DNA from 3 places in the Caldifermentibacillus hisashii genome. Region 3 is predicted to be linked to each of the others. Evidence: predicted binding sites of a transcription regulator. Region 3 holds the regulator's gene; each other region holds the start of a gene.

Region 1 (4,222 bases), 1.9 Mb from region 3:
TCCATAATTTGAACGGTTGTATCACCGGTTACAACCCCTGTTTGTTCCAATCCGTGATCCTTTTGAAATTTGATGACTGCTGCTTCTGTCTCATCATCAAAAGCGCCGTCAATGGTGCCCGGTTGATATCCAAGAGCCTCAAGCATTTTTTCAATGGTTGAAACTTGTTCATTTATACTTTTCTTTTTCAACTCGACTCCGGGATCAACATAAGTTAAATTCGCATATTCCGGCATTTTCACTTCATAATCCGGTACAATTCCTTGCTCATTTATCCACTTTCCGCTTGGTGTTAACCATTTTGCGGTCGTCAATTTCAAGGTGGAGCCGTCATTGTAACTAGCAGCCGTTTGTGCGGTCCCTTTTCCAAAAGTTTTTTCACCGACAATTGGTACCCCTGCTGATTCCTTCAAAGCACCGGCTAATATTTCCGATGCACTCGCACTTCCGCCATCTACAACAGCAACTAGAGGAATATTAAAAGGTTCCTTCTGATTTGACAATTGACGGACTTTTTTACCATCATTTTTTTCCATTTGATAGATGACTTTCCCATTCGGCACAAATAAACTAGAAATTTCAATTGCTTGATCCAGTAAGCCTCCTGGATTTTGTCGTAAGTCTAAAATTAGTCCTTTCATTCCTTGCTTTTTCAACTCATTGATGTGTGATACGAGTTCCGTATAGGTTCGTTCAGAAAACATAGTGATCTGTATTTTTCCAATTTGACCATCCAGCATCTCGCTATAAACCGTTTCGACCGGGATAACGTCACGAGTGATACTCAATTCAATTGGGTCAGTAACCCCCGGACGAGAAATTTTCAAATTGACTTTCGTTCCTTTTTCACCGCGGATTAGGGAAACAGCTTCATTGGAACTCATTCCTTGAATACTTTTTCCATCCACTTCAAGGATGATATCATTAGCCTTAAGTCCTGCTTTTTCTGCCGGTGAACCTTTAATTGGAGCAACAATAACGATATGATCATCCTTTTGTTCGACCTGTGCGCCAATACCTTCAAAAGAGGACGAAATGGTCTCATTGAATTCTTCTGTTTCTGCGGATGTCATATAGTCCGAATAAGGGTCCCCTAGAGATTCCACCATCCCGTTAATGGCCCCTTCTATTAATTTTTTATCATCCACTTTATGAATATAATTGGCTTTGATGCTTTCAAATGTTTCATATAGTTTTGTAAAATCTTTCCGATCCTGAATTTGAATTTTCTCCACTACCTTTTCATCCCCAAAAGAAAGGACAAAAGCGGTCATTCCTGTCGTAAGTATTACGATAAGGAAAATTAGTATAATAAAATGAAATTTCTTTATTTTCATGTATTTATTTGGATCAACAGAATCGGTTTTATTTTCGGTATTTTTCTCTTCTATTTTTTCACCGTTATCCACTCATTCTCACCACTTTCAAAAAAACTAAATAATGAAACTGCAGGTATATTTCAATGCGAAACATTACACGGTTCAATGTCTAAACGGCTTTTGCATTTTGGAAAAATTCTTCCAATGTCCAATCGTTTTCATAAATAATTTTTGCCGTTTCTTCTCCAACATAGCGGAAATGCCAAGGCTCATATTGATATCCGGTGATTGCTTCTTTTCCTTTTGGATAGCGTAAGATAAAACCGAATTTATGAGCATTTTCTCTCAGCCATGTGCCTTCAGGGGTGCTTTCAAAGGACTCTACTAAATCAAGATTTGCACTCTCTGCCGAAATATCCATGGCAAGTCCGGTTTGATGTTCACTTTGTCCAGGTATGGCAACAGCTTCCACTGCTTTTTCTTCACCTTTTGCTTCAACTTCTCTTTGAAAGACTTCCGTTTGTCGCGTATAGGAACGATAACCGGATACAGCATACAAGGAAATTCCTTCAACTTCAGCTTGTTGAAACATTTTTTCCAAAGCACGAGCAGCTTCTTCCTTTAAATAGCTCTTTTCGATATCTAAAAACCGAACATTAGGTCTGACAAGATTAGCCGGAACATAATCTGCCGGTAAGTAAGCGGATTGTTTGTTTACAAGAATTAATAGATTATCCACATTTTGAATGACTTCTTTTCCATCTTGTTCTGCAACGATATTAAAGTACTTCTTATCTAATTTTATTGTGCCATCATTTTCATCAGCGTTTTCCGGTGAATTTGACTGGTCATTTTCGGTTGTTTGTTCATTTGCCTGATGATTGTTGTTACTTTGCTTATTTTCTCCGGTTAAATCATTAAGCGAGCAGCTCGTTAATAGTAATAGCATTCCGGTCAATACGGATATAATAATCGTTCTCATTTATTTTCTCACCTATTTTCCTTTTATTCAACATTTATCATTTTATCACTCTCCTGAAGCCTTGAACAGATAAATTTATTTTACTCATAAATACCAGTATTTCCCAACTTACCGTGTTGCATTTGGTTGCGATGGCTTACGAAAGTGCTCCGGGGCCACTGAAAAAGTCAATCTGAAAATTCGAAATAATTATATGTATAATAAATTGAAAAAAATACCCCCAATATTTGGTATAATAAAGTTATACTACAAACCAAAACCAAACTGGGGGTATCTATCATGCTTAAAGAAAAAGATAATCAATTAAGCATCTATTCCATATTATACGATAAAATTCCTGAAAATCATACACTTAAATTATTAAGAGATGAAGTAGATTTTAGTTTTATCAATAAAATGCTTGAAAAAACTTACTGTAAAGAATATGGAAGGCCAGCAAAAGAGCCCGAACTTATGGTTAAAATCTTGGTGTTACAAAAACTCTATGACTTATCTGATGAGAAAGTTATAGAAAATTGCTCATTAAACCTTGCATATATGTATTTTTTAGGAATCAATCCGGAAGACGACCTCCCTCACCCAAGTCTTTTGACAAAATTTCGTAAAAGTAGATTAGAAGGCAATCTCACCATAGATGAAATTATTATTGAAATCATAAACCAATGCATTGAAAAAGGAATTTTACAAAAGGTTTCTGGTATAACGATTGATTCCACTCATACAGAAGCCAACACCAAAAAATATAGACCGGAACGAGTCATGAAACAATTAGCGAAAAAAATCTTTAAAACGGTTAAAGAAGAAAACGGAGAAATACCAAGTGAAATCAACCAAGAAATCCCTGATTATAAAGAAATAGAAAACCATGATGAAGCTAGAAAAACAATGAAGTCCTATCTTGAAGAAACGGTATCAAAGGTAGAAGAACTAGTTGAACTAGAGAAAGCACCTGAAACAAAAGCACTCGTTAATAATGCGAAAGAAATTTTAGCAGACCCGAAGTTTATAGAGCAAAGAGGGGTACGATCGATTGTCGACCAAGAAGCGAGAATAGGGTATAAAAGCAAAAATGATCCTTTCTTTGGTTATAAAACGGAATTTATGATGACAACAGAAGATCGAATAATTACAGCTGTACATACTGGTAATGGAGCTTATGTGGATGGCACGAAGTTTGATGAATTATTAGAGTTAACCAAGAAAACGAGAATAAAAATACCAGAAGTGTACGGTGATAAAGCCTATTTTAAAAAGCCAATCTTAGACAAAATCTCTGAACTTAAAGCAAAGGCATACATCCCTGTAAGTGAAGCTGCATATCGCATAGACGAAGAAAGATTCAGTTATAACAAAGATTCTGACGAGTGGTTCTGTAGTCAAGGAAACAAAACAATCAAAAAGAAACACTACATAAGAAAATGTGGAAAAGAAACGTATAATTACTATTTTGACAGAGAACAATGTAGAAATTGCCCAATGCGAGAAGTTTGCATAACCGGAAAAACAGTCGGGAAAGTATTAGGGATCGGAATCAACACCCCAGAATTTTATGAGTATAGTCAACAACAGAAATCGGAGGGATTTAAAGAGAAGTATAAAAAAAGAGCATGCCAAGAAGGGAAAAATGGCGAAATGAAGAATTTCCACGGGTTAGATCGTGCCAAATGGTACGGTCTAAAAAGCATGGGCTTACAAGCCAAGCTCACAGCCTTGGCAGTAAATTTAAAGAGGATAGCCGCCATACTATCCTCTAAAAAGGCGAATTATATCCAAACATTTGTCATTTTTACTAATTTCTATGGTAAAGAGTACCATTTACAGAAAATTCATCTAAATTCTATTGTAAAAAATACCATTTACAGAAAATTTCTTACACTACACAGCAAATTTTACATAAAAAAAATGGCTTTTTTCAGTGGTC
Region 2 (4,222 bases), 1.4 Mb from region 3:
GATTTATGGGTACGCATTTCCCACCCTTGCTTCTTTGATTTATGCGGGAAGATTTAGTGACCGTTCATGCAGAGTACTTTTTCTCCTCACTCCTACTTTATATTCACTACTTTTTTCATTTTTCTCCTTCATAAATTATGCTAAAATATATTTATGTTTTGAAAGGAGCCTCGCAAATATGACAAAGACATTCACTGATTGGAGATTCCTGTTTGGACTTGCCATAGCCCATTTACTAATATTTTTCGCCTTTGATCAAGCAAAAGTTTTTTGGTATATCTTAACAGGCGCTATGCTTTTGTTAATTGCTTACTCGATTTTAAATGAAGATATTGATGATCAATTATCACTCGGACGCTATTTACTTTACGGAGTACTGTCCGGCTTTATGCTCTATGCTATTTTTTGGCTTGGCGATACCATTGTCCGCTTAATCAACTTTACTTATTTTAAAAATCAAATTACAAGTTTATATCATTTATATTCACCTAAAGTGATTTGGCATTTTATTGTTTTAGTACTGATTTTAATACCCGGTGAAGAATTTTTCTGGAGAGGATTTATTCTCAAGCGTTTGCTTAAAGACAACCAAATTTGGCCGGCTGTCATTGTATCTTCCTTCCTTTACGGTTTAGCACAATTATATTCAGGATCAATTGTACTTTTTATAGCCGCTTTCATAGCAGGAATCGTATGGGGAGCTCTTTATGCTTGGAAACGCAGCCTGCCGCTTGTTGTCATCTCACACTTAACTTTTGATTTACTATTGTTTGTCTTTTTTCCATTACGATAATAAAAATATAAGATTTTTTCGGCTTTGATGTATTCCTGTAGCTTTCCTTGTGCATTTATACTTAAAACTTAAAATTTTCCGCTACGTCGAATTTGCTTCCTTGCAAGTAATTTATACTTCCTTATCGTATAAAGAAGGTGTCCCGGTTACCCTGTCCTTTAACCGGGACACCTTTTTGGTATTATCGTATAATTAATAATAAAAGAAAAACTAGACTGATATAACCAAATAAAGGATATAAAAAAGACAGCAAAGTTCCGTAGTCCACCATGCTGATGGCAAATGCAACGGAAAGAATGGCCATTCCAATTGTTAATGTATTCCCCGGTATTTTCCTTTTCACAAACCGCTCTAAACCATATAAATTGCCGACAACCGATGTAAAAATCTCCCCGTAAATGACAATGATAAATAGGAAATGGAATGATGTGGCCAGGGTGTTCACCATGACAGCCATTGGAATTTGAAATTCGGTTAAAGATGGAAGCTGAACCAGGGTGACGTGACTTGAGATCAAAATCAATGTCAAGGCTAGTCCACCGATCACTCCCCCCCTTTTCACAGTCTTCTTATCACCGATTTCGGTGGCAGCCGGTACAAGTACAGCTGTTGCCAAGGAAATATTAAATGCAGCATAAGCAAAACTATCAATAATTGCCCCCCATGTAAAATGAAATCCTTTTGCAACATTTCCCATAAAGTCAGGTAAATGGAAAGCAAGATACGCTAACAGAAAACTAAATAATATTAAAACAGGAACGACAAGCGTATTAACCCAAACCAGCCCCCTTGTCCCAATCAAAAGTACAATTAACGTAAAAATGATGGTAATAAGGATTCCAGCCATTTTAGGTAAATGCAATTGTTCCTGAAACACACTTCCCGCCCCGCTTAACATGACAGATGTTACCCCTACTAACATGACAAACATGATAAGATTAATCACCGGTGCGAAATATGGTCCAAAAATATGTACATTTAATTGTTGAAAACTCCTCGCCTGCAATTCGATCGCCAATAACATGATTTTTACACCAAAACCGATAAAACAAAGGCCGGAAATACAGATACCAATCAAACCCATAAAACCATATTGGGAGAAGAACTCAACAATTTCTTTACCGGTTGCAAATCCTGCCCCAACAATCGTTCCTACATAGATAAAGGCCAATTGAAAAGACTTTTTCCAACTCACCAAACTCCCCCCTCCCTTCATCTTATGCCAAGGAGGACAAGGAAAGAACGGTACGAAATATTTCACAAATAGGTATTTCATCCATCGAAGTACTTGTATCTGACAAGAAAGAACGATACAAACTTTTCACTGTTTATTTAAAATTTTTATGGCAAAATACTTGAAAGTCAAAGATGGTCAAAGTATAATATAGTCAGAAGGTCAAGGATAGTCAAAGTCAAACAACTGACAGGTTATATACTTCATAAAGAAAACTCGGCGACTGCCGAGCCTTTAGGTGAGAGCAGAGCCGTAGTTCAGCGAAAAAACATTTTCGCTTGCGAGGTAATGCTACCGAAGTCTTTCAGTGCACTTATGCGTTAGGAAAGTAGAAATTGAAAAATTTATACTTTCCTATTAGCTAAATAAAAATAGATAATTCTTTTAGTAAGGAGGTTTGCACGATGTTATGTCAAAAATGTCATAAAAATGAGGCAAACATTCATTTACAATTTTACGTAAATGGAAAACAAACTGAATATGCTTTATGTCAAAAATGCTATCAAGAGGAACAAGAAAAATTAAATTCTTCTTTGAAAAATTTCATGGGAAATGCAAACCCGTTTTCACAAATGTTTGGAGGTTTTGTTCCGTTTGGCAGCCCAATTGATGGTCAAAATGGGGTAAAAACGCTAACTCGGCAAACATCCGGCGGTCGTGGTGGCTTCCTTGATCAATATGGAAAAAACTTAAATCTTGAGGCAGAAAATGGCAAAATTGACCCGGTTATTGGTCGGGATGAAGAAATTAAAAAAGTAATTGAAATTTTGAACCGTCGTAACAAAAATAACCCGGTGTTAATCGGAGAACCTGGCGTTGGTAAAACAGCAGTTGTAGAAGGTTTAGCCTTAAAAATTGTTGCAGGCGATGTTCCGATGAAACTTCGGGGAAAACAAGTTTACCTGCTCGATGTCGCATCCCTCGTTGCCAACACCGGTATACGCGGACAATTTGAAGAACGAATGAAACAATTAATTGCCGAAGTACAAAATCGACCGGAAGTGATTCTGTTTATCGACGAAATTCATTTGATTGTCGGTGCCGGTTCTGCGGAAGGTTCCATGGATGCAGGAAATATTTTAAAACCAGCTCTTTCCAGAGGTGAACTGCAATTAATTGGTGCAACAACCTTGAAAGAGTATCGTCAAATTGAAAAAGATGCAGCTTTGGAACGGCGTTTTCAACCGGTTCAAGTTCATGAACCTTCAGTCGATGAAACAATTACAATATTGATGGGATTGAAACCGAAGTATGAAGAATATCATCAAGTAAAATACTCTGACGAAGCCGTTCGTGCTTGTGTCAACTTGTCTCATCGCTATATTCAAGACCGCTACTTACCGGACAAAGCGATTGACTTACTTGACGAAGCCGGTTCTAAATTGAATCTCGAATCAAAAACATTAACACCGGCTTATATTGAAGAACGCTTAAAACAAATTGCCGAAGAAAAACAACAAGCCCTACAAGCTGAAAACTATGAACTGGCTGCAAAATTACGTGATGAAGAACAAACACTGGAAAATCAGGGCAGCCAAGCAAAAGATGCAGCTACACCAATTATCAATGTTGATTTGATTCAACAAATTGTTGAGGAAAAAACCGGTATCCCGGTTGGCAAAATCCAAGCCGATGAACAACAAAAATTAAAACATATTGAAGAAAACTTAGCTGCAAAAGTAATTGGTCAGGCCGATGCGGTTCGTCAAGTAGCTAAAGCCATTCGCCGCAGTCGGGCCGGATTAAAAGCAAAAAACCGTCCAATCGGTTCGTTCCTCTTTATCGGTCCTACCGGTGTTGGGAAAACTGAATTGGCCAAAACCCTTGCCGAAGAATTATTTGGTACAAAAGACGCAATGATTCGCTTGGACATGAGTGAATATATGGAAAAACACAGCGTCTCTAAATTAATCGGTTCACCGCCTGGCTATGTTGGTCATGAAGAAGCAGGTCAATTAACGGAAAAAGTCCGGAGAAATCCGTATAGCTTAATATTATTGGATGAAATCGAAAAAGCACATCCGGATGTTTTACACATGTTCCTGCAAATTTTGGATGACGGGCGTTTAACAGACAGCCAAGGTAGAACCGTAAGCTTTAATAACACGGTTATTATTATGACAAGTAATGCAGGTCAACATATAAAGGATATTCGCGTCGGTTTCGGTATATCCGATCAAACGGATGAATCATCA
Region 3 (4,222 bases):
TACTTTTTTGAGACGATCCTCAAATTCTCCGCGATATTTCGTTCCGGCAACAACGGTCCCCATATCTAAGGTCATTACCCGTTTATTACGTAAAATTTCCGGCACCTCATTGTTGACAATTTGTTGTGCCAGTCCTTCCGCAATCGCCGTTTTTCCGACACCGGGTTCACCAATTAAGACCGGGTTGTTTTTTGTTCGACGGCTTAATACTTCAATAACCCGTTGAATTTCTTTACTGCGACCAATAACAGGATCGAGATTGCCGTCCCTTGCCACTTGTGTTAAATCTCTGGCAAGACTATCCAAAGTTGGTGTGTTTACATTCGTTACACTCCCATTAGAAGCACCCGAATCACTGTTACCTAACAGCTGAAGAACTTGTTGCCGTGCTTTATTTAAACTTACGCCAAGATTGCTAAGTACACGTGCAGCCACACCTTCTCCTTCTCTAATTAACCCGAGAAGAATATGTTCCGTTCCGACATAGGAATGCCCGAGTTTTCTTGCTTCATCCATGGATAGTTCAATAACCTTTTTCGCTCTCGGCGTATATTGGGGAGTTTGTGTTAATTCTTTGCCAACACCAATTAAATTTTCCACTTCTTTTTGTATTTTTTCCGGAGTTAATCCAATTCCAAACAAAGCTTTAGCAGCAATCCCTTCACCTTCCCGGACTAATCCTAACAAAATATGTTCGGTCCCTACATTCACATGTTTTAAACGGATGGCTTCTTCCTGGGAAAGTGCCAATACCTTTTGTGCTCTTTCAGTAAATCGTCCAAATAGCATATATTTACCTCCTTATCAGTTGTTATTTTCCATTTGGAGGCGTTCACGAATCATCGTTGCCCTCCTTACATCTCGCTCAAATGGCCTAAGTCCTCCACCTGCATAAAGTTGTAAAAAACCGGGTTGTGTAAGAATCATTAACTCATTCAAAATATTCCTTGAGATATTTTTTATATATCCGATATCAATGCCAAGGCGCACATCGGACAGACATTGAGCCGCTTCCTTTGTTTCAATAATCCTGCTGTTCATTAGTACCCCTAATGAACGATAAATTTTATCTTCTAATTGAACACCGGATGTTTTAATAATCGCTTCTCTGGCCGCACGCTCCTGATTAACAATCTGTTGAACCACATCATTTAAGTCTATGATAATATCCTGTTCGGATTTTCCCAATGTAATTTGATTGGAAATTTGGAAGATATTGCCTAAAGCCTCGCTCCCTTCTCCATAAATCCCCCGGACAACTAAACCAAGTTGATTAATAGATGGAATCAACTGTCTCATTTGTTGTGTCATGACCAAACCGGGGAGATGCAGCATAACAGAAGCCCGAAGTCCTGTTCCAACATTTGTCGGACAACTTGTTAAATAACCACGCACTTCATTAAACGCATAATCCAAGTGCTGTTCAAGCTGGTCATCAACCGCATTAGCAAGATCAAGAGCTGCTTGTAATTGCAATCCTGATAAAATACATTGTATTCGAATATGATCCTCTTCATTAATCATAATACTAATTTCTTCATTTTGCGATAACAGACATGCACCGGTAATAGACTGATCGGCTAAACTTGGACTAATTAAATGTTTTTCCACTAACACTTGTTTCTGTAAAGGTTGAAGTTCTTCCATTTTTAACAATTCCGCATCTTTTAGCGGATGCAAATTTAAAAGTGGAATAACAGATTCAACTTGTTTTAGGACTTTGTCAGCTTCCTCTTTTGTAAAAATGGTTGGGAATAAGTAATCTTTTAAATTTCTTGCCAGACGAATTCTGGAAGTCAAAATAATGTCAGCCTGGGGACCATCTGCATTCATCCAGGAACTTATCGATTGATTTATAAACCGTTCGATTGACATAGTTTATTCGCCCCCCTCTTGCAATTGTTTCTCATAAAGGCGAATTTCATCCCTTACTTCAGCGGCTTTTTCAAATTCTTCCTTAGCAACTAAGGTTTGTAACGTTTCTTTTAAGATATCAATTTTCTTCCGGATGTTCAGGACTCCACCGGAACGTTGAGGGATTTTTCCATTATGTTTCCAATTTCCTCCATGGAGTCTTCTTAAAAGTGGATTTAATTGTTCTTGAAATGCTTTATAGCAATGTGCACATCCGAAACGTCCAATATTCAAAATTTGATTTAATGTCATTCCACATCTGTCACATTGAATAATTTCGCCGGATTGGATCGGATTATTTTGATTTAATTGTTCTATATTCGAGTTCAAATTGAATAATCCTGCTAATAAATTATTAATTGCAAATCCGGAAGTACCACTAATCATAAACTCTGTACCTTTTTCTTGTGCACAATGTTCACAAAGGTGTATTTCCGTTTTTTCCCCATTAATAATCTTTGTAAAATGCAAGGTTGCAGTCCTTTTTTGACACTCTTGACATATCAACTTAGTTCCCCTGCCTTATGATATTATTCATACTTTAGAGTTAATAACATTGCTTTTAAAATTCTTGCCCTTATTAAATCTCGTTCGGGCAAGTCTAAATAAATTACTGAACGATCCAGTGCACTTAACATTATTTTTTCTTCACGTTCATTAATAACTCCTTCTTTTCGTAATCGATTTATGATATCTGTAGCAGAAGATTGAGGAATTTGATTACCAATGATCGCAAACAATTGGTCGATAAGGTGTTTCTTACTATTCGGTCTAACTTTAATAATCCGAATATATCCGCCACCGCCACGTTTACTCTCAACTAAATAGCCGCGTTCAAGGGTAAATCTTGTATTAATAACGTAATTGATCTGTGAAGGAACACATTGAAATTTACTGGCAATCTCACTGCGTTTAATTTCTAATATTTCTTCTTCACTCATCTCTAATATTTGCTTTAAATATTCCTCAATGATATCCGAAATATTTCTCAAGGTTTCCTCCCTCCAAAAACCTCTTTGTATTATTTTCAAAAACAACAGAAGTTCCTATAATCAATTATATTATTAACTATTGACTTTGACTATATTTGACTTTAATTTATTATATATTTTTTTATTATGAATCGCAAACCAAATAACCATTTTCATTTATAATTTATTTGTTGCCTTTGAAAGTACCTTCTAAACATTGTTTACATAAAATAGCACATGATTTGATTGAAAAGTTGTCTTTCACGATGATTCCTTGAAAAATGCTAAACACATTTTTTGAGCGATAAGTTTTTGGGAAAGACTTTTTAAAGTCCGGGTAAAAGTTATTTCAATTTCTTGGGGTTTCGGGGAAATTATTCAGAGCATGAGACGTTTTCTAAGGTTTGAGATTATGAAAAATGGTTTCATTCTTTTTTTAAAACTGATTTTGGTAAATGTCATTGGCAAAAGAGATCTTAAGAAAGCATAAACTTGATTGGTAAATACTGCGATCCTTTTATGCCTTTATTCTTAAGATCTCTCCAAATCGAAACCTGAATTAACTTTTTTAAAACAGGGATATTTCTAAATTGATTTAATAATTAGTTTTTAACAATTTCCTGTCCACGAACATTCCATGTAAATGCAAAAACAACTGCTGCGAGTACACATGATATCGTTAACAATATAAAACCTGCGTTCCATCCCGCTGCATCTACAAGGACACCCATTAAAGCATTTGCAGTTACTGTGCCACCTAGGTATCCGAATAATCCGGTTAAACCAGCAGCGGTTCCTGCAGCTTTTTTAGGTACAAAATCAAGTGCTTGTAAACCAATTAACATAACAGGTCCGTAAATTAAAAATCCTATTGCAATTAGACAAGCCATATCAATAATCGGCTTTCCTGCTGGATTAAACCAGTACACAAGAACAGCAACTAAAACTCCAAGAATAAAGACAAAGCCTGCGGGTCCACGGCGCCCTTTAAATACCTTATCTGAAATCCAACCACATAATAACGTACCTGGAATACCAGCCCATTCATATAAGAAGTAGGCAATACTAGATTTATCCATATCAAAACCTTTTTCTTCACTTAAGTACATCGGTGCCCAGTCAAGAACGCCATAGCGTACAAAATAAACAAAAATATTCGCAAATGCTATCGCCCAAACCCACTTATTGTTTAATACATATTTAAATAAGATCTCCTTCGTTGTCAGCTCCTTTTCAAATGTTTCTCGCGTTTTTGTTGGATAATCATTTCGGTATTCTTCAATTGGAGGTAATCCAACAGATTGAGGAGTATCTCGAATTAAGAAATACGAAATAAT

The links. Region 3 encodes CtsR, which represses protease genes until heat stress. Its sites were predicted from a motif close to ATGGTCAATAAAGGTCAAACA; they were not measured.
Region 1: the regulator CtsR is predicted to act here: its motif matches at 2,315-2,335, upstream of NSQ14_RS10135 (D-Ala-D-Ala carboxypeptidase VanY).
Region 2: the regulator CtsR is predicted to act here: its motif matches at 2,186-2,206, upstream of NSQ14_RS07055 (ATP-dependent Clp protease ATP-binding subunit).

Annotation. Positions count from the first base shown of each region.
Region 1 is NZ_CP155467.1:2,143,284-2,147,505, forward strand. Features, by position in the region: gene NSQ14_RS10130 (S41 family peptidase) at 1-1,409, opposite strand, end outside; gene NSQ14_RS10135 (D-Ala-D-Ala carboxypeptidase VanY) at 1,489-2,301, opposite strand; partial or broken gene NSQ14_RS10140 (IS1182 family transposase) at 2,581-4,089, shown strand.
Region 2 is NZ_CP155467.1:1,497,450-1,501,671, reverse strand. Features, by position in the region: gene NSQ14_RS07065 (CPBP family intramembrane glutamic endopeptidase) at 179-793, shown strand; gene NSQ14_RS07060 (YkvI family membrane protein) at 975-1,988, opposite strand; gene NSQ14_RS07055 (ATP-dependent Clp protease ATP-binding subunit) at 2,432-4,222, shown strand, end outside.
Region 3 is NZ_CP155467.1:110,007-114,228, reverse strand. Features, by position in the region: gene clpC (ATP-dependent protease ATP-binding subunit ClpC) at 1-789, opposite strand, end outside; gene NSQ14_RS00535 (protein arginine kinase) at 805-1,875, opposite strand; gene NSQ14_RS00530 (UvrB/UvrC motif-containing protein) at 1,879-2,421, opposite strand; gene NSQ14_RS00525 (CtsR family transcriptional regulator) at 2,445-2,906, opposite strand; gene glpT (glycerol-3-phosphate transporter) at 3,488-4,222, opposite strand, start outside.